Regions from separate parts of the Kosakonia cowanii JCM 10956 genome, predicted to be linked through region 2. Evidence: predicted binding sites of a transcription regulator. Region 2 holds the regulator's gene; each other region holds the start of a gene.

Region 1 (4,285 bases), 430 kb from region 2:
TCCATCAGCGAGTTGCTGTAAGCCAGCACATAGTTCTCGCTGAGCGCCCCGGCGTAGATCTCTGCACGCGAAGGCAGGCGGCCGCGTTTTGACGGCATGCGGTAGATAGGATACTGGAACTCGCCCTGCCGGGTGTGGCGCGCCTGCACCACCGGCGTGTAGTAGCCGGTAAACTGCACGTTGCCGTAGTTGTCTGTGCCTTCCATCTGCCAGGCGTCAATGCCGAACTGGCGCAGCGAGCGGGTATCGCCCCCGGCGCGCAGCCAGGCTTCAATGGCGTTATAGACGCTGCTCTGGTTGCCATAAAGGCGCGGTGCAGAGCCTCTGATCTGGCTCACCTGCTCGGAGAAGTCTCCGGCATTGATCGGTGCGCCCACGGCGTCAGGCTGATTAACGAGGGAAAAAGGCTGAGAGAATTTTCCGTCTTTATACTGTTGACCGCGATCGGTCGGTTTAGAAGAGCAGGACGCGAGAAGTGCCACCATCGCGCCTGTGAGTACGAACTTAGCCCAACGTGCTTTCATTGTTTCTCATCTTTTGGTTAACCCCAAGCCGGATGAAGATAACAAACCGCTGTGGCTAATGAAATGCACAAGAACATTCCGACACCAGTTTTGTTTAAATCTTAAGCACATTGTGTTGTTTTTAAACATAAAGTCCTTAAATCGACAAATGTCGCAAAAAAAGGTTGCATCAAATCGTCTACGGCGTATAGTGCGCTTCCACGGACGCGGGATGGAGCAGCCTGGTAGCTCGTCGGGCTCATAACCCGAAGGTCGTCGGTTCAAATCCGGCTCCCGCAACCAATTAAAATGTGGAAGAAAGAAAAAGTTTACATGATGGAAGTGTAAACAGACGGACGCGGGGTGGAGCAGCCTGGTAGCTCGTCGGGCTCATAACCCGAAGGTCGTCGGTTCAAATCCGGCCCCCGCAACCAACACAATAAACACCTTAACGGGTGTTTTTTTGTTTCTGGCGTTTGTAAAAGCGCGCAGCAAACAAGAGAAAAAAATGGCGCCCTTCGGCGCCATACTGTTATCCCCTTCTCGCCAGCGTCGCGCCATCCGCGAAGTAGGCTTTAATCCCTGCCAGAATCGACTCTGCGACTTCCTGCTGGAATTTTGCGGTCTTGAGCTTACGCTCCTCCTCCACATTACTGATAAACGCCGTCTCAACCAGAATCGACGGGATATCCGGCGCTTTCAGCACCGCAAAGCCCGCCTGCTCGACGCTGTTCTTGTGCAGGTTATTAACGCGCCCCAGCTTATTAAGCACCGCTTTGCCAAACTTCAGGCTGTCGTTGATGGTCAGCGACTGCACCATATCGAACATGGTGTGATCGAGATAGCGGTCACCGCTTTTGCTTACGCCACCAATCAAGTCCGCCGCGTTCTGCGTATCCGCCAGATATTTCGCGGCTGTACTGGTCGCCCCTTTGGTCGACAGCGCGAAGACGGAGGAACCATGCGGCTGGCGGCTGCTGAAGGCATCGGCGTGAATCGAGACAAAGAGGTCGGCGCGCTGCTTCTGCGCTTTCGCCACACGCACCTTCAGCGGAATAAAGACATCCTCGTTGCGGGTCATATAGGACTTCATATTGCCCTCTTTCTCGATCAGCGCATGCAGACGGCGGGCGATTTGCAGCACCACATCCTTCTCACGGGTTTTATATTTCCCCGTCGCCCCCGGATCTTCCCCGCCATGGCCGGGATCGAGCATGATCACAATTGGCCGGTCGCGCCCGGCTTTTCCCGGCTGAGGGCCGCTCTGCGCGGGCGGCACCTGCTTATCAAGATCGCCCTGGTTGTACTCTTCAAGCAGCGCCAGCAGCGGATCCTGCACATCCTGCGCATTCGCCGGATAGAGATCCATCACCAGACGCTCTTTGAAGCCTGCGACCGGCGCCAGCGCAAAGAGTTGCGGTTTCACATTCTGCTTAAGTTCAAACACCATGCGCACCGTCTGCGGATCGAACTGACCCACACGGGCTGATTTGATAAAGGGATCGTCACTGCGAATCTGCGTTCCCATGCCCTTAAGCACGGAGTTGAGGTGAACGCCTTGCAGATCCACCACCAGACGGTCGGGATTGCTCAAGGCGAACTGTTTGTACTTCACCACGCGGTTCGATTCCACCGTCACACGGGTATAGCTCGACGCAGGCCAGACGCGCACGGCGACCACCTGACTGACGGCGGCCAGGCCAACCTGGCTCACGCTTAATAACCACATCGCCCCCGCACCCTGTAATAATTTGCGGCGGCTCAGCGCTGAATGACTTCCCGACATGCTTCTCCCGAGCAATTTGTTTAAATAATGCTTAACGTCAGAATTGACGGAAAACTTTAGCGAATGATGCATAAACTGTCATCTTTTAAAGGGTAAACATATGTCTGGCGCTATGCTTCACAAAGACGGGAGAATCCTGGGTTAAGAAAATTTGTGCTTGCAGCGAAGGCAATAAAAGAATAAAAATACACTTTTTACGAATAATCATGCAGTGAGGACAGGCCGTGGTCAAAGAGCGCAGAACCGAACTGGTGCAGGGATTTCGCCATTCCGTTCCCTATATCAACGCCCATCGGGGAAAGACATTCGTCATCATGCTCGGGGGTGAAGCCATCGAGCATGAAAACTTCTCCAGCATTGTCAACGACATCGGCCTGCTGCATAGCCTCGGAATCAGGCTGGTGGTGGTCTATGGCGCGCGCCCGCAAATCGACGCCAACCTTGCTGAACATCACCACGAACCGATCTACCACAAACACACCCGCGTTACCGACGCCAAAACCCTTGAACTGGTGAAACAGGCCGCAGGGCTTTTGCAGCTGGATATCACCGCACGGCTGTCGATGAGCCTCAACAATACGCCGCTGCAGGGCGCACACATCAACGTGGTCAGCGGTAACTTTATTATTTCGCAGCCGCTGGGCGTTGATGACGGCGTTGACTACTGCCACAGCGGGCGTATTCGCCGTATTGATGAAGAGGCGATCCACCGCCAGCTCGACAGCGGCGCGATTGTGCTGATGGGGCCGGTTGCAGTCTCCGTGACCGGGGAGAGCTTTAACCTCACCTCCGAAGAGATTGCCACCCAGCTGGCGATCAAGCTGAAAGCGGAGAAGATGATCGGTTTTTGCTCGTCGCAGGGTGTCATGAATGATGAAGGCGAAATTGTTTCTGAACTGTTCCCTAACGACGCGCAAGCGCGTGTCGAAGAGCTGGAGCAGCGCGGCGACTACCACTCCGGCACCGTGCGTTTCCTGCGCGGCGCGGTAAAAGCGTGCCGCAGCGGCGTGCGTCGCAGCCACTTAATCAGCTATCAGGAAGATGGCTCGCTGTTGCAGGAGCTCTTCTCCCGCGACGGTATCGGCACGCAGATTGTGATGGAGAGCGCCGAGCAGATCCGCCGCGCCACCATTAACGACATCGGCGGCATTCTGGAACTGATTCGCCCGCTCGAGCAGCAGGGCATTCTGGTGCGCCGCTCCCGCGAGCAGCTGGAGATGGAGATCGATAAGTTCACGATCATTGAGCGCGACAACCTGACTATCGCCTGCGCGGCGCTTTACCCCTTCCCGGAAGAGAAGATTGGCGAGATGGCCTGCGTGGCCGTGCATCCTGATTATCGCAGCTCGTCACGCGGCGAAGCGCTGCTGGAGCGCATTGCGTTGCAGGCGCGGCAGATGGGGCTCAGCAAGCTGTTTGTGCTCACCACCCGCAGCATTCACTGGTTCCAGGAGCGCGGCTTTACGCCGGTGGATATCGACTCGCTGCCTGAAACCAAAAAGCAGATGTACAACTACCAGCGGCGCTCAAAAGTGCTGATGGCCGATCTGACCTGATTCACGCCCCGCCCTGTGCGGGGCGTTTTATTTCAGGGCGCTGAACAGCGCTTCAAGACCGCTGCGCCGCTCGGTGCGGGTGGCAATCGCCTGGCCCAGCACGCGCTCATCGGCATAGAGCGACAGCCGTTTACGTGCGCGAGTAATCGCGGTGTAGACCAGCTCTCGCGTCACCACCGGCACGTTTTGCGCAGGCAGGATCAGCGCGGCGTGATCGAACTCCGAGCCCTGCGATTTATGCACCGTCATCGCCCAGGCGGTTTCATGCTCCGGCAAACGGCTCGGCTGCACCGACTTGATCTTCCCGCCGGGTAGCGGGAACCAGACGCGCATCCCCTGCCCCTGATCCAGCGCAATGCCGATATCACCGTTGAACAGCCCCAGCGCGGAGTCGTTGCGCGAAATCATCACCGGCCTGCCGTGATACCAGCGCGAGAAGG
Region 2 (4,285 bases):
TGCTGGAGACCAAGCCGTCGATAATGGCGCTGCACATTGTGCGGGGTAACGACAGCATCTATCTGCTGCTGCGTTAACCCTTTCCTCGTCCGGGCATCACCGCTGCGTGTGATGTCCGGATAACTCATGGTATGCTGCTGCGGTCCTTCTTTTAACGACTATCCCATCATGTATGTGAAGCTTTTACGTTCGATTGCAATCGGTGTTGTCGTCGGTGGCCTGATCATCGCCGCCATGCCGTCGCTACGTCAGAATAACCCGCTCGCGACGCATCAGTTAGACAGCGCCGATGAGACGCCTGCGTCCTATAACCCGGCCGTGCGCCGCGCCGCGCCCGCAGTGGTCAACGTCTATAACCGTAGCCTGAACAGCTCCACGCACGATCGCCTCGAAATCCGCACCCTCGGCTCCGGCGTCATCATGGATCAGCGCGGCTATATCATCACCAACAAGCATGTGATTAACGATGCGGATCAGATTATCGTCGCCCTGCAGGATGGACGCGTCTTTGAAGCCTTACTGGTTGGCTCAGATAGCCTGACAGACCTGGCGGTGCTGAAGGTGAACGCTAATTCCGGCCTGCCGGTGATCCCGATCAATGCCAAGCGCACGCCGCATATTGGCGATGTGGTGCTGGCGATCGGCAACCCCTATAACCTCGGGCAGACCATCACCCAGGGGATTATCAGCGCCACCGGGCGTATCGGCCTCAACCCCAGCGGGCGGCAAAACTTCCTGCAAACCGATGCCTCCATCAACCACGGCAACTCCGGCGGCGCGCTGGTCAACTCGCTGGGCGAGTTAATGGGCATCAATACCCTGTCGTTTGATAAGAGTAACGACGGCGAGACGCCGGAGGGGATTGGTTTCGCCATTCCGTTCCAGCTGGCGACAAAAATTATGGATAAGCTGATTCGCGACGGGCGGGTGATCCGCGGTTATATCGGGATCGGTGGACGCGAGATTGCCCCGCTGCACGCTCAGGGCACCGGCATCGATCCGATTCAGGGGATTGTGGTTAATGAAGTGTCGCCAGACGGCCCGGCGGCGCGGGCAGGTATTCAGGTCAACGACGTGATCACCTCGGTGAACGGCAAGCCGGCGGTATCCGCGCTTGAAACCATGGACCAGGTAGCAGAGATCCGCCCCGGTTCAGAGATCCCGGTTGAAGTGATGCGTGACGACAAAAAGCTGACGCTGCACGTCACGATTCAGGAGTACCCGGCCACCAACTGACGGCCATAAAAAAACCGGAGCACAGGCTCCGGTTTCTCATCTCAGCCGCGCTTAGCGGTTGACGAAGTCGACACCAAGTTCGATATCTTTTTTCAGCGTATCCAGCATGCCTTCCAGCGACTGCTGTTCAAACGCGCTGAGCTGGCCAATCGCCTTGCGCTCTTCTACGCCGTTTTTACCCAGCAGCAGCGGCTGCGAGAAGAAACGCGCATGTTCGCCATCGCCTTCAACATAGGCGCACTCAACGATGCCGCTCTCGCCCTGCAGGGCGCGAACCAGCGAGAGACCAAAGCGTGCAGCCGCCTGGCCCATGGAGAGGGTTGCTGAACCGCCACCCGCCTTCGCTTCCACCACTTCGGTGCCCGCGTTCTGAATACGTTTGGTCAGGTCGGCAACTTCCTGCTCGCTGAAGGTCACGCCCGGGATCTGCGACAGCAGCGGCAGGATCGTCACGCCAGAGTGCCCGCCAATTACCGGCACTTCAATCTCTGCTGGTTTCTTACCTTTCAGCTCAGCAACAAAAGTATTGGAGCGAATGATGTCCAGCGTGGTCACGCCAAACAGTTTGTTCTTGTCATAGACACCCGCTTTTTTCAGCACTTCAGCCGCAATCGCGACAGTGGTGTTGACCGGGTTAGTAATGATACCGATACAGGCTTTCGGCGCGGTTTTTGCCACCTGCGCCACCAGGTTTTTCACGATACCGGCGTTCACGTTAAACAGGTCAGAGCGATCCATACCCGGCTTACGCGCAACCCCTGCGGAGATCAGCACCACGTCGGCACCTTCCAGCGCTGGCGTCGCATCTTCACCGGAGAAGCCTTTGATGTTTACATCGGTCGGGATATGGCTGAGGTCTACAGCGACACCGGGAGTGACAGGTGCGATGTCGTAGAGGGAGAGTTCTGAACCTGAAGGCAGTTGTGTTTTCAGTAGTAGGGCAAGCGCCTGGCCGATACCGCCGGCCGCGCCGAGGACTGCGACTTTCATCCTAAACTCCTTATTATGGTTAGCTAAATATATTGTTACTCCGCTGCGGCGACCTTAATTCACCCTGCTAATTATGACAATAAGTGCGCCAAAATAACGCGGCACAGCCCACTGTAGCGATTTTATAAAAGGGTTAAATATGACCGTCAGATCGGCAAGCTAAGCAACTAACTTAACGAGTTTATAATATAGCTGTAGAATTCACCAAAATAACATCATATTTATAACATTTAATTTACTTTTTACTCTTATTTGCGACGTAAGCCACATGCTGATGTCCTTAACGAAAGAATTTGCTAAACTCCGCGCCCTTCCCCATAACTTTTCAGCATATTTATCTGCAGAATGTTTGCATAAAAATTCATTAATATGCATAATAAAGTCGTTTTCACAGCCATATTACGGGTGACTTATGCGAAGCTCGGCTAAACAAGAAGAATTAGTGAAGGCGTTTAAGGCGCTTTTAAAAGAAGAGAAATTCAGTTCCCAGGGTGAAATTGTCCAGGCCTTACAAGAAGAGGGCTTCGACAATATCAACCAGTCCAAAGTCTCACGCATGTTGACCAAGTTCGGCGCGGTGCGCACGCGCAATGCGAAGATGGAAATGGTCTACTGCCTGCCGATCGAGATGGGCGTGCCGACCACCTCCAGCCCGCTGAAGAACCTGGTACTGGACATCGACTACAACGACGCGGTAGTGGTCATCCACACCAGTCCGGGTGCCGCACAGCTGATCGCGCGTCTGCTCGACTCGCTGGGTAAAGCGGAGGGGATCCTCGGCACCATCGCTGGTGACGACACCATCTTCACCACGCCAGCCCGCGGCTTTACCGTTAAAGATCTCTACGAAGCGATCCTCGTCCTCTTCGAACAAGAGCTTTAACCGCGCATTCCCCTCGGTTCCCGCTGAGGGGGAATGTTCGGCATTTCTCCCCTTTCAGGCAACTTTTCACCCCATATCATTTAACAAATAGTGCGATTTTTCGTTTCATTACCCTGCCGCAGCCGATAGCACCGCACAAAAAATCAAAGCAATCTATCTCGCTGATTTTATTAATCCTCGTTAACTAATTCTTCGACTTAAGCAAAATTTTTATGCCGACAGGTTATAAAAAGCGCCGTGCGTTATATGTATTCGGCGCAGTTATAATTAGCTTGGTATTAATTATTCGCGTGATTAGTGTATACTTGATTTCGTGATGGGGGTCACAAAACGAGCCCCTGGAAAAATTCGAAGAAAAGAATACGACGAGGTAAGCATTATGAATATCAAATCATCTATCGCAACTATGGGTATCCTCTCAGCACTCTCATTCGGCGCCTTTGCCGCTGACATGATCAATGCAGACCAGGCGCAAGACCGCCAGTCTCTGGGTACCGTCTCCGTCGGCGCCATCGCCTCTTCACCGATGGACATGAACGCGCAGCTGAGCAAAAAAGCGGAAGAGCAGGGTGCATCCTCCTACCGCATCATTGAAGCGCACAGCGGTGACCGCTGGCACGCGACGGCAGAACTCTACAAATAAGTTTTACCCCAAACCCTATGAATTAATCGCTCAACGGCACCAGGCATAAGAAAAGACGTTTAACCCTTCTCGCCGTTGAGTCTCTCTTACGGAGAACACAGTATGAAACGCAATCTGATTATCGCATCCCTTGGCCTTGCTTCCCTGATCTCATTCGGCGCAAGTGCCGCAACGCTGGTTAACAGCGATCAGGCCAGCAACCTGCAATCCGTAGGCACCGTCTCTGTTTCACAGATTGCCGGTGTACCGATGGATATCCGCCAGGAACTCTCTGCGAAAGCCGACCAGGCTGGCGCAAGCAGCTACCGCATTATTGAAGCCCGCACCGGTTCTCATACCCACGTGACGGCTGAACTGTACAAATAAACCCTCGTCGTCTGTCCGACGACTTGCCCCTGCCTCCCCTGGCAGGGGCTTTTTTTTATCAGAAATAGTAGTGCACCTGCGCGTTGATAGCCTGCTCCGCATCCATGTTGCCAAACCTTGAGTGCGCAACATCAAGCTCAAGATGGAGGTTGTCGCTCACCTGCCCA
Region 3 (4,285 bases), 1.4 Mb from region 2:
CCTTCCCACAGGCTGTTTTCCACCACCGCAAAGCCCCACTTCGCTTCATCAACCGGGCTTGGGCGATTGCGGCGGATCTCATCCGTGTGCCAGGACTGGGCGATCAGCTGGCGCAGACGGCGCATCAGCTGGTGGCGCTCATAATCGGCGATATCGCTGTTATCAAGCTGTTTTAAACAGGCATTCACTTCCACCATCTTGTGGATGAGGGTGCGACGCGTGATCTCCGTCGGATGCGCGGTCAGTACCAGCTCCAGCGAGAGGGATTCAATCGCATTGATAATGGTGGATTCGTTGAGATGAGGTTGGTCTTTCAGCTTTCTGATGGTGCGGGCAATCACCTCCGGGTTGCTGGCCGCTTCGCCTTTCGCTGAAATGCTGTGGTACTGCTCGGCGGTGTTCGCCAGATTCAGAAACTGGCTGAATGCGCGGGCCACCGGCAGCAGCTCATCATTAGAGAGATTCTGCAGGGTAGTGAGCAGTGCCTGGCGGTCGGTTTCGTTGCCAGCGCGAGAAGATTTGGACAGCTTACGGATTGTTTCGACGCGGTCGAGAATGTTCTCGCCCAGTGCATCCTTGATGGTATCTCCCAGCAGTTTGCCGAGCATACTGACATTACTACGCAACGCGGAATATTGTTCGTTCATGTTACCCCAGACACCCCATCTCATTTTGTTTTGTTATACCCGCCGTTGAGCAGATATAAGACACCGTCTTTTATAAAGCCACGTAAAACTCACTACGTCAATTGCGGCGAAATCGGTTCAGCAAACGAATAAATCACGGGAATTTATGAAAGTTAACACCCTTCGCTGCAGATAAGTTTCGCTTATGAAATGCACTATTTTGGCGCATAAAAATCCCCTCAGCAGAGGGGAGTATTCATCTGTTTTGTCGCGCTTAATGCCAACAGAAATGGTGCACAACCTGAGTAATAAGCTCGCGCGTTGGCTTAATAAAGCGCGTTTCCAGGTATTCATCCGGTTGGTGCGCCTGGTTAATGGAGCCAGGGCCGAGGACCAGCGTCGGGCAGAGAGTCTGGATAAACGGCGCTTCGGTGCAGTAGTTCACCACCTCCGTTTCGACGCCGAGCAGTTTTTCCACCACTTCCACCAGCTGATGATCGGGCGGGCATTCGTAACCGGGGATCGGTGGATGGAGTTCAAAGACATTCAGGCGGCCCGGCCAGCGCGAACTGACCGGCTCCAGCGCTTCATTAAGCAGACCGTTGAGATCGTCGAGCGTCATCCCCGGCAGCGGGCGAATATCCATATGTAATTCACAGCAGGCGCAGATTCGGTTTGCCGCATCACCACCATGAATATGTCCCAGGTTAAGCGTCGGATAGGGAACGGTAAACGCCTCGTAGTGATAACGCGCTTTCAGGTTGTCGCGCAGGGTCAGGATATGGCCGATGGCATCGTGCATCAATTCAATGGCGTTGACGCCGCGCGCCGGATCGCTCGAGTGGCCGGACTGACCAAGAATGCGAATGGCGTTGGAGATATGGCCTTTATGGGCGCGAACCGGCTGCAGTGAGGTCGGCTCGCCAATAATCGCGCAATCCGGGCGCAGCTGCGTATTCTCAGAGAAGTAGCGCGCGCCCGCCATGCTGGTCTCTTCATCGGCGGTGGCGAGGATGTAGAGCGGCTTGCTCAGTTTTGTCACATCGACGTCACGCAGGGCATCAAGAATAAAGGCGAAGAAGCCCTTCATATCCGCTGTGCCAAGGCCGTAGAGCTTGTTGTCGTGCTCGGTCAGGGTGAAGGGATCGCGCGTCCAGCGCCCATCGTCAAACGGCACGGTGTCCGTATGGCCGGTTAATAACAGCCCGCCCGCGCCGCTACCGACGCTGGCAAGCATATTGAATTTGTTACGTGTGCCGGGTACCGGCTGCACTTCAACAGTGAACCCAAGATCGCCAAACCATCCTGCCAGCAGATTGATTAAAGACGCATTACTCTGATCGAGTGCTTCTTCCGTTGCGCTGATCGACGGAGTGGCAATCAGGGCGCGGTAGATCTCGATAAATGGCGGCAAATTCATTTTCATTGTTGACATACCTGAGTTCGTGATAGTATCAATATTCATGCAGTAAATGTGCATAAAAATACAATAATGTTGAGCGTATGGGAACCCGTAAGGCGACTTTGCTCAGCGACGCGGGAGGGAGAACGCACCCTTCCAGATCCGAACATGACGTAAGAAGGTAGACCGCACCGATGTTGAACACATTAATTGTGGGTGCCAGCGGTTACGCCGGCGCAGAACTTGTGTCCTATGTAAATCGCCATCCTCATATGAACATAACCGCTTTGACGGTTTCTGCGCAAAGTAATGATGCAGGAAAATGTCTCTCCGATTTACATCCGCAGCTGAAGGGCATTGTTGATCTGCCGCTGCAGCCGATGGCCGATATCAAGGATTTTCTGACCGGTGTGGATGTGGTGTTCCTCGCAACCGCCCACGAAGTGAGCCACGATTTGGTGCCGGATTGCCTGGCGGCTGGCTGCGTGGTGTTCGATCTCTCTGGCGCGTTCCGCGTGAACGATCCCGCGTTTTATGAAACCTTCTATGGCTTTACTCATCAGCATGCCGATCTGCTCGAAAAAGCGGTTTACGGCCTGGCGGAGTGGAACCATGACAAAATCAAAGAGGCGCAACTGGTTGCCGTGCCAGGTTGCTACCCGACGGCGGCGCAGCTCTCGTTAAAACCGCTGATCGATGCGGGCCTGCTGGATCTTAATCAGTGGCCGGTGATCAATGCCACCAGCGGCGTCAGCGGTGCAGGGCGCAAAGCCGCGCTCTCTAACAGCTTCTGTGAAGTGAGCCTGCAACCGTACGGCATCTTCAACCATCGCCACCATCCGGAAATCGCCACGCATCTCGGTACGGACGTGATCTTCACGCCGCATCTGGCAAGCTTCCCGCGTGGGATCCTGGAAACCATCACCTGCCGCTTAAAACCGGGCGTGACCCATGCGCAAATCGCAGCTGTGTTCAAACAGGCTTACGACGGCAAACCGCTGGTGCGCCTGTATGAAAAAGGCGTCCCGGCGCTGAAAAACGTGGTCGGCCTGCCATTCTGCGACATCGGCTTTGCCGTGCAGGGCGAGCACCTGATTGTGGTGGCGACGGAAGATAACCTGCTGAAAGGCGCGGCGGCGCAGGCGATGCAGTGTGCCAATATTCGTTTCGGCTATGCTGAAACCCAGTCTCTTATCTAATCGAACAGGCGTGATGATGAATCCATTAATTATTAAGCTCGGTGGCGTACTGCTGGATAGCGAAGAAGCGCTGGAGCGTTTGTTTACCGCCCTGGTGCAGTACCGCGAAGCCCATCAGCGCCCGCTGGTGATCGTTCACGGCGGCGGCTGCGTGGTGGATGAGTTAATGAAGCAGCTCAATCTGCCGGTGAAGAAGAAGAATGGCCTGCGCGTGACGCCTGCCGATCAGATTGACATCATTACCGGCGCGCTGGCGGGCACCGCCAACAAAACGCTGCTGGCGTGGGCGAAGAAACACCATATCGCTTCGGTAGGTCTGTTCCTTGGCGATGGCGACAGCGTCAGCGTCACCCAACTGGATGAAGAGCTTGGTCATGTCGGTTTAGCGCAGCCGGGCTCGCCGACGCTGATTAACACCCTGCTGGAGGGCGGTTTCCTGCCTGTCGTCAGCTCCATCGGCGTGACCGATGAAGGCAAGCTGATGAACGTTAACGCCGATCAGGCAGCAACGGCGCTGGCGGCGACCCTTGGCGCGGATCTGATTCTGCTCTCCGACGTGAGCGGCATTCTTGATGGCAAAGGCCAGCGCATTGCCGAGATGACCGCGGCTAAAGCAGAGCAGCTGATTGCGCAGGGCATTATTACCGATGGCATGATCGTGAAAGTGAATGCGGCGCTTGATGCAGCGCGCACGCTGGGTCGTCCGGTGGATATCGCCTCCTGGCGTCACGCCGAGCAACTGCCGGCACTGTTTAACGGCACGCCAATCGGCACCCGTATTCTGGCTTAATCACAGACACACTTATGTAGGCTGGATAAGCGCAGGCGCCATCCGGCAAAACGTAGAAAAAGAAGGAAGCATATTATGGCACTTTGGGGCGGGCGTTTTACTCAGGCAGCGGATCAACGGTTCAAACAGTTCAACGACTCTTTGCGCTTTGACTACCGCCTGGCGGAGCAGGATATCGTTGGCTCTGTGGCCTGGTCCAAAGCGTTAGTCACCGTTGGCGTAATGACCGACGCCGAGCAGCAGCAGCTGGAAGAGGCGCTGAACACCC

What was found. The regulator ArgR, encoded in region 2, controls arginine synthesis, uptake and breakdown. The targets are predictions, from matches to a motif close to ANTGAATAAAAATACANT.
Region 1: a site for ArgR is predicted at 2,464-2,481, ahead of argA (amino-acid N-acetyltransferase). Genes of this name have one in related genera too.
Region 3: a site for ArgR is predicted at 2,100-2,117, ahead of argC (N-acetyl-gamma-glutamyl-phosphate reductase). Genes of this name have one in related genera too.

Annotation. Positions count from the first base shown of each region.
Region 1 covers NZ_CP019445.1:1,192,691-1,196,975, forward strand. The annotation lists gene mltA (murein transglycosylase A) at 1-524, opposite strand, end outside; tRNA gene BWI95_RS05610 (tRNA-Met) at 730-806, shown strand; tRNA gene BWI95_RS05615 (tRNA-Met) at 861-937, shown strand; gene amiC (N-acetylmuramoyl-L-alanine amidase AmiC) at 1,036-2,289, opposite strand; gene argA (amino-acid N-acetyltransferase) at 2,514-3,845, shown strand; gene recD (exodeoxyribonuclease V subunit alpha) at 3,873-4,285, opposite strand, start outside.
Region 2 covers NZ_CP019445.1:1,621,983-1,626,267, forward strand. The annotation lists gene degQ (serine endoprotease DegQ) at 1-77, shown strand, start outside; gene degS (outer membrane-stress sensor serine endopeptidase DegS) at 169-1,236, shown strand; gene mdh (malate dehydrogenase) at 1,288-2,226, opposite strand; gene argR (transcriptional regulator ArgR) at 2,639-3,109, shown strand; gene yhcN (peroxide/acid stress response protein YhcN) at 3,489-3,752, shown strand; gene yhcN (peroxide/acid stress response protein YhcN) at 3,855-4,118, shown strand; gene BWI95_RS07540 (S6 family peptidase) at 4,177-4,285, opposite strand, start outside.
Region 3 covers NZ_CP019445.1:190,231-194,515, reverse strand. The annotation lists gene ppc (phosphoenolpyruvate carboxylase) at 1-647, opposite strand, end outside; gene argE (acetylornithine deacetylase) at 901-2,052, opposite strand; gene argC (N-acetyl-gamma-glutamyl-phosphate reductase) at 2,223-3,227, shown strand; gene argB (acetylglutamate kinase) at 3,241-4,017, shown strand; gene argH (argininosuccinate lyase) at 4,093-4,285, shown strand, end outside.